One region of the Fictibacillus sp. NPDC058756 genome, then DNA from elsewhere that is predicted to be linked to it. Evidence: riboswitches for the same ligand, from Rfam matches in the RefSeq annotation. Region 1 holds a riboswitch; each other region holds the start of a gene.
The links. Region 1 has a riboswitch for cyclic di-AMP ahead of ACFW35_RS05115 (cation:dicarboxylate symporter family transporter). Riboswitches for the same ligand answer to the same signal wherever they lie in the genome.
Positions count from the first base shown of each region.

Region 2: it holds a riboswitch for cyclic di-AMP, as region 1 does, so the genes downstream of both, ACFW35_RS15725 (potassium channel family protein) here and ACFW35_RS05115 (cation:dicarboxylate symporter family transporter) in region 1, are expected to answer to the same signal.
Region 3: it holds a riboswitch for cyclic di-AMP, as region 1 does, so the genes downstream of both, ACFW35_RS13210 (APC family permease) here and ACFW35_RS05115 (cation:dicarboxylate symporter family transporter) in region 1, are expected to answer to the same signal.

Region 1 covers NZ_JBHYPU010000001.1:1,021,691-1,025,903, forward strand. Annotated here, with positions in the region: gene ACFW35_RS05095 (TrkA C-terminal domain-containing protein) at 1-443, opposite strand, end outside; gene ACFW35_RS05100 (hypothetical protein) at 579-737, shown strand; gene ACFW35_RS05105 (GDSL-type esterase/lipase family protein) at 812-1,537, shown strand; gene ACFW35_RS05110 (hypothetical protein) at 1,573-1,767, opposite strand; cyclic di-AMP (ydaO/yuaA leader) riboswitch at 1,944-2,105, shown strand; partial or broken gene ACFW35_RS05115 (cation:dicarboxylate symporter family transporter) at 2,137-2,304, shown strand; gene ACFW35_RS05120 (hypothetical protein) at 2,455-3,138, shown strand; gene ACFW35_RS05125 (DNA-3-methyladenine glycosylase) at 3,135-3,710, opposite strand; gene ACFW35_RS05130 (hypothetical protein) at 3,875-4,039, shown strand; gene ACFW35_RS05135 (Fur-regulated basic protein FbpA) at 4,150-4,213, shown strand, end outside.
Region 2 covers NZ_JBHYPU010000001.1:3,061,115-3,065,327, reverse strand. Annotated here, with positions in the region: gene cls (cardiolipin synthase) at 1-244, shown strand, start outside; gene ACFW35_RS15730 (undecaprenyl-diphosphate phosphatase) at 712-1,494, shown strand; cyclic di-AMP (ydaO/yuaA leader) riboswitch at 1,573-1,730, shown strand; gene ACFW35_RS15725 (potassium channel family protein) at 1,867-2,523, shown strand; gene ACFW35_RS15720 (TrkH family potassium uptake protein) at 2,527-3,873, shown strand; gene ACFW35_RS15715 (GerAB/ArcD/ProY family transporter) at 4,007-4,213, shown strand, end outside.
Region 3 covers NZ_JBHYPU010000001.1:2,588,953-2,593,165, forward strand. Annotated here, with positions in the region: gene gltP (glutamate/aspartate:proton symporter GltP) at 1-571, shown strand, start outside; gene ACFW35_RS13210 (APC family permease) at 619-2,445, opposite strand; cyclic di-AMP (ydaO/yuaA leader) riboswitch at 2,589-2,728, opposite strand; gene ACFW35_RS13215 (bacitracin ABC transporter ATP-binding protein) at 2,870-3,007, shown strand; gene ACFW35_RS13220 (AraC family transcriptional regulator) at 3,178-3,798, shown strand; gene ACFW35_RS13225 (DHA2 family efflux MFS transporter permease subunit) at 3,834-4,213, opposite strand, start outside.

The DNA of each region.
Region 1 (4,213 bases):
TCATCTTCATCAAAATACATCACATCACGCAGAGGCAGATCAGCTAGATTGTATTGTTTTTCAAGATGTCCTTCAAACGATTTCACCAAATAACGTTTAAACTTCGGAATACTCAGAATGAGGTAGAGTCCTATAAGAACCAATGTAATCATCCCAAGTTCAATAGAGCGAAACTCATCAGATAATATATTGCTAATCGCAGAAATGATTACAGCAAGAGAGAAAACACCGAAAAGAATAAGAAAAGTGCTCAGTCTTCTTCTGATTGGATGTTCTAATATTAGTTCTGATTCTCCTGTAGTGAACCCTGTTGCAGTGAACATAGAGATTACCTGGAAACGGGCTATTTCTTTTTTTAATCCTGTAAGTGTAAATAAAAGTACATTAATTTCAATTACGACTGCAATAATTGCAAAATAAAGTAAAGTAAACACAAAACCCACGAAGGCACCTCCGACTTATACTTTCTATAGCTATATACCCTAAAAATCTATATATAATTATTTGATATCCCTTTTTTTTGCCCTTTCATAAAAATTTGATGCTTCACATATAGTTTTGTACAGGAGGGGATTAAGATGACAGGCTTTCTGATTGCCTTATTACCGGCAGGACTATTATGCGGAGGAGTGGCTTTGCTCATACATTCATTCGTGAAAAAGGACACCTATCATTATGATAAAGATCATCTTTGGGAAGATGCACCGCAAACTTCAGAAGATTATCGTATTAAATAGCACATTCATTACTTGATATTTTCCTTCAATATGGTAAAAAGTAATAAAACCATAACTAGAATTGAGGACGTAATGTGAGGAAAGTGTCAAAAAAGTGGTTAATTGGAGGGGCGATTCTTGCCATCCTTCTATTTGCCATATTTCAAGTAGGAAAAACAGAAGGTGCTAATAAGACAAAGACAATAAAAATAGTCGCTCTGGGTGATTCATTAACGTATGGGGTAGGGGATCCTTCAAAGACAGGATATATTGGCGTTGTACGTCAAAATATCCAAAAGCAAACTGGGAGAAATGTAATTGTTAATAATTTTGGGATCAGCGGACAAAGATCAGACCAGCTTTTACGTCAATTGGACAATGGTGTCGTAATAAAAGCCCTTAAACAGGCTGAATATGTGTTTGTATTTATAGGTACAAATGATTTTAGACATGCCGCTGGCTGGAACTTCCGCCAGCTTCCGCAGCAGCCGCTTCTGCTTGGAAAGGAAAAGCTGCGCAACAATTTAAGTAAAACACTTGCTGTCATTAGGGAAAACAACTCTTTTGCACAAGTATATGTTTTGGGTTTATATAATCCATATTTTGGCGAAGAGTATGATACAAAAGCTCCTGAAAGTATACGTTCGTGGAATGAAGCAATTATTGAAGCGAGCAAAGAAAGCACATTAACGAAATACATCTCTACGTATGAACTTTATGAAAATATCGAGAAAGACATGTATTTTGCAGATACTTTGCATCCGAATCGAAGAGGTTATTATAAAATGGGGAACTGGGTTTATAATCAGTGGAAGCCATAATAAAAAGCTGACCAATTTGGTCAGCTTTCTTCATGCTATTTTTTAAATTGAGCATCCAATTTGCCGTTCATGTCAATTAGGAATCCAATTTCTCGGCCTAATAACTCACCAAGTTCTTTAGCCTTTTTTTCACTTTCATTTTTTATCTGCTCAATTGTTAATTCACCTTTTAATTTTGAAGCACCAACGATAATGCTTAAATCACCTTTTTCATAAAATACGATCTTCATTTACAATACCTCCCTGAAAAATAGAACCTTTTACATAATTCGCTTATTTGTTCATGCTTATGGGGTAGAAAAGAAGTTTTGGAAAAACCTTCATGATGAAACATTTAAATGGAATAAATATGCATGTTCAGAAATCCTGACAAATTTTTATGTATGTTGAAAAGATTAAAGCATGTTAATATGATTTGCTGAATTCTTTTGTTCTATTCTGAATTTAAAAGAAGCGGGGGAACCACACTTTGGCACTAAAGCCTTGGGATGAATTTGTTAAAAGCAGAAGGGATAACTCTCAATTCCCTAATCGACAGCAAACCTCGTAAGCGTTTTTGGAGAGAGAGCTTATATACATGGGCTAAGTCTATGTGTTGCAGTGTACCCCACTCAGTAGAAGGTATCGCATTGATTTTAGGAGTAGAACGTCTATTGGATATGCTTAGAACAGCAGTTAATATCACTGGAGATGCTGCTTGTGCAGTTATCGTTGACAAAGGTGAAGATAAGCATGTTGGGGAAAGAAAAGAAGAAGCAACTGCTTAATAAAAATATTTACGAGCCGGAGGAATTTCCTGCGGCTTTTTATTTATGCCAAAATCCCTAGTTTAGTAAAAATGAGTAAATAAATGTAAGCATAAACAGAACTTCATGTTAAAATAGAATAATACATAATGATGTTTCGGAGTGATATTTTTGGAAAAATGGCTTGAATTAATAGTACTTGCTGGAAAAGTTATTTTGGTGCAGCTGCAAACCTTCATTAATCCCATTGTTGAGTTAGTGGAAAGCAGTATGAATTCTTTTTGGTTCGTGTTTGCTTTAACTGTAATAACAGGTTACATAATCTTGGAGATATTATATAAAGCTATTACTTTTTATCAGGCTCATAATTTCATTCACCGTAAGATGGTCAGGGAACCTGCCCGTGATATCGAATTTAGTCTCTTTATAAAGACTCTTTGGCAAACAGACCGATCTAAAGGGTTAGTAGCAAATGCGAAAGCGGCTAAAAGCCGATATTTACAGTTTAATTTACAAGAGCGACTTTTTATTCAGACTAACTTGCAGCAGCGAATGAGATTCCTAAGAAATAATCAGCCTTTATTTTTATTGGCAGCTCTTTTTACAGGATTTCTTTCGAGTGTTGCAGCAAATGTACTCCCTATCAATTCTGTAAGTTTTACGGGAGAAAGTGTTTTAAAAACTGTCTTATTCTTACTTGCGTGGCTTTTTATCATGCAATCAAAATATGTTTCCATGAAAAAGCAGACCTATTACCATCTTGCATGGATTCAAGAGACGAACAGGACTGCAGCTGTTGACTTAATTCAGGATGATGCAGCTGTATCTATCAATGAAAGCAACCCTACGTATTAACGCGATACGTAAGGGTTGTTTTTTATCCAAAAACGATAGGGGAAATATACAGCCTCTTCCGCATATTGAATGCCTATCCTTGGTCCGGACTCTATTTCATGTGGCTGGATCTCAATTTTTTCTTTAATTCTTATTCCGCACGTATCAATTTTTTGACCGGAATGCTCCAGCGAAAACCCCATACTTTTTGAAAGCTTGCCAGGACCATTTGTGAGCTGAACCTCTTTTTTCACTCCGTCTCTTCTTTCCTTCATGATTTCTATTCCTTTGACAGGCTGAATAGCTCTAATTAAGATTGCTTCGGGTTTGTCTAGCGGACCGGTCACAATATTGAAGCAAACATGCATGCCATATATGAAATAGGTATAAATTGTTCCTGCTTCATGGAACATGACTTCAGTTCTTGGGGTTCTCCGGTTTCCAAAAGAATGGGCGGCCCGGTCTTCAGGCCCTAAATAAGCTTCCGTTTCGACAATTATGCCAGAAGTTAAACCATCTCGATTTTTATGAATAAGTTCCATCCCAAGAAGTCTTTTTGCCAGGTCTAATGTTGGCAGATTCCATAAATCCATATTTTTCTCCTATTATGTATGACATGAGCATGATATTAGTAAAATAACCTATAGAATTTGTATTATTATGTTACCTTTTGTCGGAGTTTTACAAACGTAAAAAAAAGGAAATCATAAGTTTAGAAAGAAGTTTTTATAAAGCAAATAAATAGGAGGCGTTTAATGTGGATGGTTGGGTTAATGAAACAGGAATTTATCAGAATCTCTCCAAAAGACGCTGGGAATACTGGGAAGTGAGCCAGCAAGGAGTAAAAACTATGGTTTCATGGCTTTGCTGGAATGCGCCTAACTCTGTTTATGAACAATGGAGTAAATCTGTCTTACATTAAACGAAGTACTTTTGAAGTTCCTTTCTGATGGAAGGGACTTTTTTATTTTCCTTGAATGCTTGAATCTTCTTTAAGGTGGTTAAAATGGTTAAAAAAAAGGAGATTGAGGAATGAATCATAAAAAGGGTCAATTGAGAAGAGCTGTAGAAGGAAGAAAACAGCGTTTGATTCAGC
Region 2 (4,213 bases), 2.0 Mb from region 1:
AGTTATCATCATTGACGGGGATACCGCATCCATTGGAACAGCGAATATGGATATGAGAAGCTTCCATCTGAATTTCGAAGTAAACGTATTTTTGCTTAACACAAAGTCAGTTAACGACCTCGTTGAACAATATGAAGAAGACATAGAAGAATCAACAAAGGTCCGTCCTGTAGAATTTTATAAAAGAGGGTTATGGGAAAGAACGAAAGAATCATTCTCCCGCCTTTTCTCAGGTGTTCTTTAATAAGAATTCTGAGGAAGAGATTCGCCGCTTAAAGAGTATTCTTGGGAATGGTTATGTGTAAACACATCGTTGACAAGTTGATTGGAGCGTAAGGTGCGAGACTCCTCGAAAATGAAAAATCACATTTTCTTAGTGCGATGTAACGCTGTCGAAACCTTCCTTGTCCTGCGGGACCAGCGTGCCAACCACCTTAGTATACTTCTCGCAAGGCATGGGACGAGGAAGCAAGCTTCAACAGAATAAGCTTGCAGACGCAGGAGCACAGATACTTCCTTATGAGATCCCGCAGGCGCTATGCGCCGAGGAGGCTCACCGCACGCCCCGCGGAAAGCGAGCATCCTGGAGCGGAAATCAACTTCGTCTAGCATCAGAATTTACGAAAACAGTTATATCAAAAAACATAGAATAGAAAGTCCTCCTTGAGAATAGGGTTGTACGAGAGACCATCTATTGAGGGGGATTTTTTTATGGACTGGCTTGAAGCCCTTATATTAGGTATTGTACAAGGATTAACAGAATTCTTGCCGGTAAGTTCAACTGGACATCTGCTGCTGGGAAGGCAGATCTTCAACCTGGAAGAAGCGGGACTATTTCTCGACAGCATGCTTCATATCGGTACATTGCTTGCTGTTATGACGGTTTATTGGAAAGATATTCTACAAGTAATAAAAAAACCATTTAGCAAAACAGGAATATTACTTATTGTCGGTACCATTCCAACGGCTATTATTGGACTTGCTTTTAAAGACTTCTTCGAAGAAATTTCAAAAACCGGTGTAACGGTTGGATGGGAGTTCTTAGTAACAGGGCTGTTGCTTTGGTGGGCAGATTCTTTTAAACGAAACGGATATAAAGGAATAGAGGAGATAACGATCCGGGATGCTCTTGTAATCGGTACCTTTCAGGGTGCGGCTATTCTGCCTGCGGTTTCGCGCTCTGGTTTAACAATAGCTGCTGCCCTGTTTTGTAAGATAGATAAAAAAGCTGCAGCTTATTTTTCTTTTCTTTTATCGATTCCTTCAATCGCTGGCGGAGTGGTTCTGCAGTCTAAAGATCTTTTTACATCAACAGCACCTTCCATAGCATATTCATCTTTGATTATCGGTACAATTGCCTCCGCTTTATTCGGATATATTGCTGTGAAATGGATGATCAAATTATTGCAAACCGGTACTTTAAAAGGCTTTGCAATCTATGTATGGCTGATCGGTTTAATCGTTCTTGGATTGCAATTTTCAGGAAAAATGTAAAGTATTTGTTAACACGTGAAAAATGGATTGACAATTAAAAGACGGAGGATTACAGTATATGTAATTCAAAATTTAGCAGGCTTTAGATCGCTGAATTTACAGTCAATTTCTTTAATTATAGGAGACTGTGAAACGGGGGAACCATTCTTTTGGGGTGAATTTTGCAAGCAAGCAAAAAGGGATACTCCATTCCCTAATCCGACAGCTAACCCCGTAAGCGTCATGTCACTGGAGAGGTCAAATTGGTGAAAAACCGGACCCGCTTTTTTGTGTGGTCTTTTTTTTGTTTTTTACAGCTTTTTGAGAACCTCTTAACCAGCAAGGCTAGAAGCAACGAAGGAAAACTTCATGGATTTTAAGGGGAGAATTTAAATGAAAAAACAGTTTGCAGTTATAGGATTAGGTCGTTTTGGGGGCAGCATATGCCGGGAGTTTGCCAAAATGGGCTATGATGTACTCGCGATCGATAATGATATGGAAAAGGTCAATGAATTTGCGACGATTGCAACTCAGGCCGTTCAAGCTAATGCAACAGATGAAAAGGTAATGAAATCGCTTGGGATCAGAAATTTTAACCATGTTATCGTCTCGATTGGTGAAGATATTCAATCAAGTATTTTAACAACTCTTTTATTAAAAGAATCAGGTGTAAATAAGGTTTGGGTTAAAGCTCAAAATGATTATCACCATAAAGTATTGGAAAAGCTAGGAGCAGACCGAATTATTCATCCAGAACGCGATATGGCTCTTCGTGTTGCTCAGCTTATCTCTTCAGAAAAAATTATCGACTTTATTGAACTGTCGCATGAACACAGTATTGTAGAAATTGGTGTTACAGATAAATTAGTGAATAAAACACTGACAGATCTAGACGTTCGAGCTCGTTTTGGATGTAATATCGTTGCGATTAAGCGCGGTGATGACATTCTAGTCTCTCCGATTGCAGATGTTACTCTTCAATATGGAGATGTCCTCGTAGTAATTGGACGCAATGAAGACTTGAACCGCTTTGAGGATGAGGGAGTGTAATTAGTGGCACTGCATGTCAATAAATCCAGGTTGCATAATCCGATAAAATTGAACCCTCCTCAATTTTTAGCATCGCTTTTTTTGTTTTTGATCATATTAGGCGCTTGTTTATTAAAACTGCCCATAGCCCACGAGGAATCATTGCGCTGGATTGATGCGTTATTTATAGCAACTTCTGCGGCTACTGTAACCGGGCTGGCTTCAGTCGACCCGGGTTCTACGTTTACTCTATTCGGAGAAATTGTCATTTTATTTTTAATACAGGTTGGCGGACTTGGTGTGATGTCCTTTGCATCTCTCGTTGTAATCATGATGGGGAGAAAGATCTCCGTGAAACAAAGGGTTTTGATGCAAGAAGCGCTAAACCAGCCCTCAATCGGCGGAGTTATAAGGCTCGTTCGTAACTTATTCGTCTTTTCGATCAGTATTCAAATCATCGCCATATTCTTTTTGTCATTAAGATGGGTACCTGAGATGGGGTTTGGGAAAGGGATATATTACAGCGTATTCCACGTCATCTCTGCCTACAATAATGCAGGCTTTGCTCTATGGTCTGATGGATTGATGGGTTATGTCGGTGATCCGATGGTTAACATTGTAATCTCTCTGCTTTTTATTACAGGGGGAATCGGGTTCACCGTTCTAGTAGACCTCTGGGTCAGCCGGAAATGGAAAGATCTTTCGCTTCATTCAAAAGTAATGATTATTTCAACATTTGCTATCAATATTGTGGCCATTTTGTTAGTTTATTTATTTGAATTTAATAACCCAAAAACATTAGGCGTGTTATCGGGAGCTGAAAAGCTTTGGGCAGCATATTTTCAGGGAGTATCTCCTAGAACAGCAGGATTTAACTCGATCGATATGACGGCGATTAATCCGGATACGTCCCTTTTAATGATCCTATTGATGTTTGTCGGTGCAGGAAGCACTTCAACAGGCGGGGGTATCAAACTTACAACATTCGTAGTCATTCTCTTTACGGTTGCAGCGTTCTTAAAAGGAAAAGAAGATACGGTTGTCATGAAACGAACCATCCGCAATGCAGTTGTTTATCGTGCCTTAGCGATTACGACCATTTCGATTTTATTTATCTTTGCAGCATTGTTCGTAGTAACGTACGTGCAAAAAGGCGATCCCTTTATGATAATACTGTTTGAAGTGATTTCCGCATTCGGGACAGTTGGACTAAGTATGGGATTAACACCCGATCTGACGATTATCGGCAAAATTGTAATTTGTATCGTGATGGTCTTTGGTAAACTTGGTCCCCTGACATTAGCGTTTAGTCTTGCTAAACAAACAAGAGAAAATATTCGATATCCAGATGGTGAAGTATTCACGGGATAATAAATAAGCTAACTCGAAAAGGCGGCTATAGCCTTTAAGAGTTAGCTTTTTTTGGCTAAAAATGGGATAAGCAGCGTTCTGTTGGGAATGCTAAAACAAGATTTAATGAGTGTTCAAGAAGGGGTGAGCTGAAATGCAAAAAATTAAAGAAATATTTCTTGTTTCTCCCTTTCTTGTCTTCTTTCTCGTGCATTCAGAACAAATAGGGGTAGGAGTACTAGGCTATCAGCGGGTCATTGCAAAATACGCAGGTTATGATTCTTGGATCTCTGTTATCATCGCGGCTATTTTCGTTCATATTCTGATCTGGATGATCTATTATGTGCTGGATAATGGCGGG
Region 3 (4,213 bases), 1.6 Mb from region 1:
CGCGATGTTCTTCTTTGTAATCGTCGTATTAGGCGCAGTGGCTGCGATGGTTAAAGTAAACATCTTTACGTTAATCAAAATTTTAAAAGATGAACTGATCCTGGCTTATTCCACAGCAAGTTCAGAAACTGTACTACCGAAATTGATGGAGAAAATGGAGAAGTTCGGCTGTCCGAAAGCCATCACTTCATTCGTTATTCCAACTGGTTATTCGTTTAACCTTGATGGATCTACTCTATATCAGGCAATCGCAGCATTGTTCATTGCTCAAATGTACGGCATCGAACTTACTATTGCTGAACAGATCTCGTTATTGCTCGTATTGATGGTAACATCAAAAGGAATCGCAGGAGTTCCTGGTGTATCCTTCGTTGTACTTTTAGCAACACTAGGTTCGGTTGGAATTCCACTTGAAGGTTTAGCCTTTATTGCAGGAATCGACCGTATACTGGACATGGCGAGAACAGCCGTTAACGTCGTGGGTAACTCACTGGCAGCGGTTGTCATGTCTAAATGGGAAGGCAAGTTCAATCCAATAAAAGCTCAGGAATACCAAAGAGAAGTAAGCTAACAATATTAAAAAACCGTGTCGGCAAGAATGCTGACACGGTTTTTTTGCTATTTTTTCAGGTGATACGGTACGGTCGAGATCACGATGTCCCGTTTATATAACAAATACGCACGAATCAATAGACTGGATTGGTTATGAAGAATATTATGCCAGCCTTTTTTAGGAATGAACTGCGGTATTACAACCGTTACTTGATAATCGCCTTCTTTCGCTTTATGGGCAACGGTGTCTAGAAACTTAGTTAACGGGCCTAATATGCTTCTGTAATGAGAGTGCAGAGTAACAAGCCTAATGTCAGGCTGCCATTGTTCCCACTTCTCTTCAAATTTTCTCTCATCTTCCCTTTCAAATGCTACGTATACCGCAATAATCTGATCAGGATTTAACGACTTCGCATATTTTAAGGAATTCTCCACAACATGCGTGATGCCGGCTACAGGAACAATGATCACATTTCCTTTTATATCTGGTGATGGTTCGCATGTTGTCAGTCTCAATTGGTCTCCAACCGCATCATAATGCTTTTTAATGCGATGAAATATGAATACGATAATCGGCAAAAAGACAAGGATGGACCACACTTGTGAAAACTTCGTTAAGAAGAACATGAGTGTAACAATAAAACTGATCAAAGCTCCCGTTGTATTCGTTATAAATTTCGGAACCCAGCCTGCTGGTTTCTCTCGAAGCCACTTCACCATCATTCCTGTTTGTGATAGCGTAAACGGCACGAAAACCCCTACAGCATATAACGGAATAAGATGTTCAGTTTCAGCATGAAACGCAACAATAAGAAGGATTGAAGCTAAACCAAGAATGATAATGCCGTTTGAATAGCCTAACCGGTCTCCTCTTACTAAAAACATACGTGGGATAAACTTATCCATTGCTAAGTTTACAGCCAACAGAGGGAACGCTGAATATCCTGTATTCGCTGCTAAAATCAAGATCAGAGCCGTCGTCCCTTGAATGAAGAAGTACATAAAGTTCCGTCCAAATGTTTCTTCTGCAATCTGGGAAACCACGGTAACTTCTGCTTTTGGCACGATTCCATAAAAATACGCAAGCGTGACGATGCCTGAGAAAAGGATAGCCAATAAAGCTCCCATCATCATTAACGTCCTTGCAGCATTTACAGGTGCTGGTTCTTTAAAGTTCGGAATGGCATTTGATATCGCTTCTACCCCCGTTAAAGCAGAACTTCCTGAAGCAAATGCTCTTAAGAGAATAAACAATGAAATTCCAGCGACGGGTGTTCCAACCGGTGTATGTAAACTTTGCGGTACATCGCCTGTATATATGTTATAAATACCTACAACGATTAGAATAAATAAAGCTAGAACAAACAAATAAACAGGATAAGCAAGAATCGAAGCGGATTCTGTAACTCCTCTCAAGTTTAAAAGGGTAAGAAAAATAACAAATAGAATCGCAATCTCAACGTTAAAATCATGCAAGTCAGGAAAAGCAGACGTAATGGCGTCCGTTCCAGCGGATACACTTACCGCTACAGTAAGGATGTAGTCAACAAGCAGTGAACCTCCTGCCACCAATCCTGGATTCACACCTAAATTGGTCTTGGAAACGACATACGCACCTCCACCGTGGGGATAAGCATAAATGATCTGTCTATAGGACAAGATCAATGCTGTTAAAAGAAATAAAACTCCTATCGCAATCGGAAGCGAATACCAAAAAGCAGCTGCTCCGACTGTCACAAGAACAATCAAGATCTGCTCCGGCCCATACGCTACCGATGATAAAGCATCAGAAGAAAGAATGGCCAATGCCTTTGTTTTGTTAATCTTTTGTTCTCCTAATTCTGCCGATTTTAATGGTCGGCCGATTAAGAATCTTTTTATGCTTGTAAACATTTTTCTACTCTCCATCCGAATGTAAACTGTATTTACTTCTTTTAGTCATTTCCAATTAACTTATTTTCTAAAAACAAAAAGGCCTGCAAGTCATCACGAAAAATGACTTGCAGACCTTATATTTTCGGATCCACAAGTTCCACCTTCCTTCTCATAAACGCTTACGGAGTTAGCTGTCGGATTCGGGCCTTTGAGTAGCCCTACCTAAAAAGGATTCACCCCAGGATTATTGAAAATCCGTGGTTGGGTCCCCCGCACCAAATGGTTTCAGCGATTTAGAAATTTGAAACTGTGATAATAATACTCCTGCTTTATAAAAAAGTAAATAACATTTTTATGTAGAATAAGTAAAGGAGAAATTGTACATAGTGAAGATACATCCCCGCCTAGTCTTAAAAATGAACTTTATTACAAGGAGTTTACTATGTCAAAAGAGAAAAAACCCTTATTTTCCGATGAAGAATTAACTGACTTAGCCCAAGAAATTAATGAGCAATACGGCAATGATGAGCAACAGGATGAAGTCATTTCGGATTCAAATGAAATGAAATCCGAAATATGAAAACTTAAAGAATCGAAAAAAGCACTGTTAAACACAGTGTTTTTTGTTTACTCATTAACACTTGATTATTTTCAGGCAAATGAGGAAGATTAGGGTGTACTCTTAATGACTTACAGGAGGTGTTTAGCCTGATCCGAAATCGCAAACTACATATTTTAAACGGACAAGAAATGTACAGGTATTTCACAAACGAACACTTGCTTGATGATGAAATCAAGCTCCCTTTTAACGAAGCGATGTGCTACGGAAACACGATTGAAGACATTTTTTCAAAAGAATTTGCAGAGATTCGCTCAAAGGTTCACCATGTTACACGTGATGAGTATGCCGAAGTCACGCTACAACCTCTGTTGCCTCTTTTTAATAACAAATTTGAAAAAATCGAGTTATGGTTTGATTCTGATATGTTTTGTCAGATTAATTACTTAACGATTCTTGCCTGGCTGGATCAGACCAATTATCTAAGTACGATTACGCTTCATATTGTAGATGATCAGTTTGAACCTATCGAAATTTATCCCTTACAAGCTCAAGGATATTATGAACTTTACAAACAAGTTTTGATTCATAAGACGAGCCCTGGGACGATTGATCTTCCCCCGTTAAAGAAGGGAGTCGAGCTATATTTAAATTACCTAAAAGAAGACAGTGCTATCATGCTGTACATCCAACAAAATCAACATCTCTCAGATGATGAACTTGCAGCTGAACTTCTCAAGAATTTTAAAGAGTACGGTTTAGGGGATCTGCAATACTTGGATATGATTAAAAAAAGCCGATTATCTCTGTAAAATTGAGATAACCGGCTTGATTTTTAGTTGTCAGTTCATTGCTCTGCTTTCATTGCATGAGCCTGCGGAACCGCTCGTTTAATAAATAACGAAACGATCCATGCGATCACAACTAGCCCAAAAGCGAGTAAGAATGCGCTTTTCATTCCAGCAATCATGGCTAGGATCTGAATGGTAACTCCATCTTCCTCCATTCCCTGACTCTTCAAAAAACGAGCAGAACTATTGGTCATGATCGAAACAAGCAATGCCGTTCCAACCGCACCCGCTACCTGTTGAAGTGTACTGATGATTGCTGTTCCATGTGGATATAACGGTGGCGGCAGTTCGTTTAGAGCGTTGGTCATAACCGGCATCATGACCATCGAAATACCTAACATCAACAATGTATTGAAAATCATGATGCTGATATAAG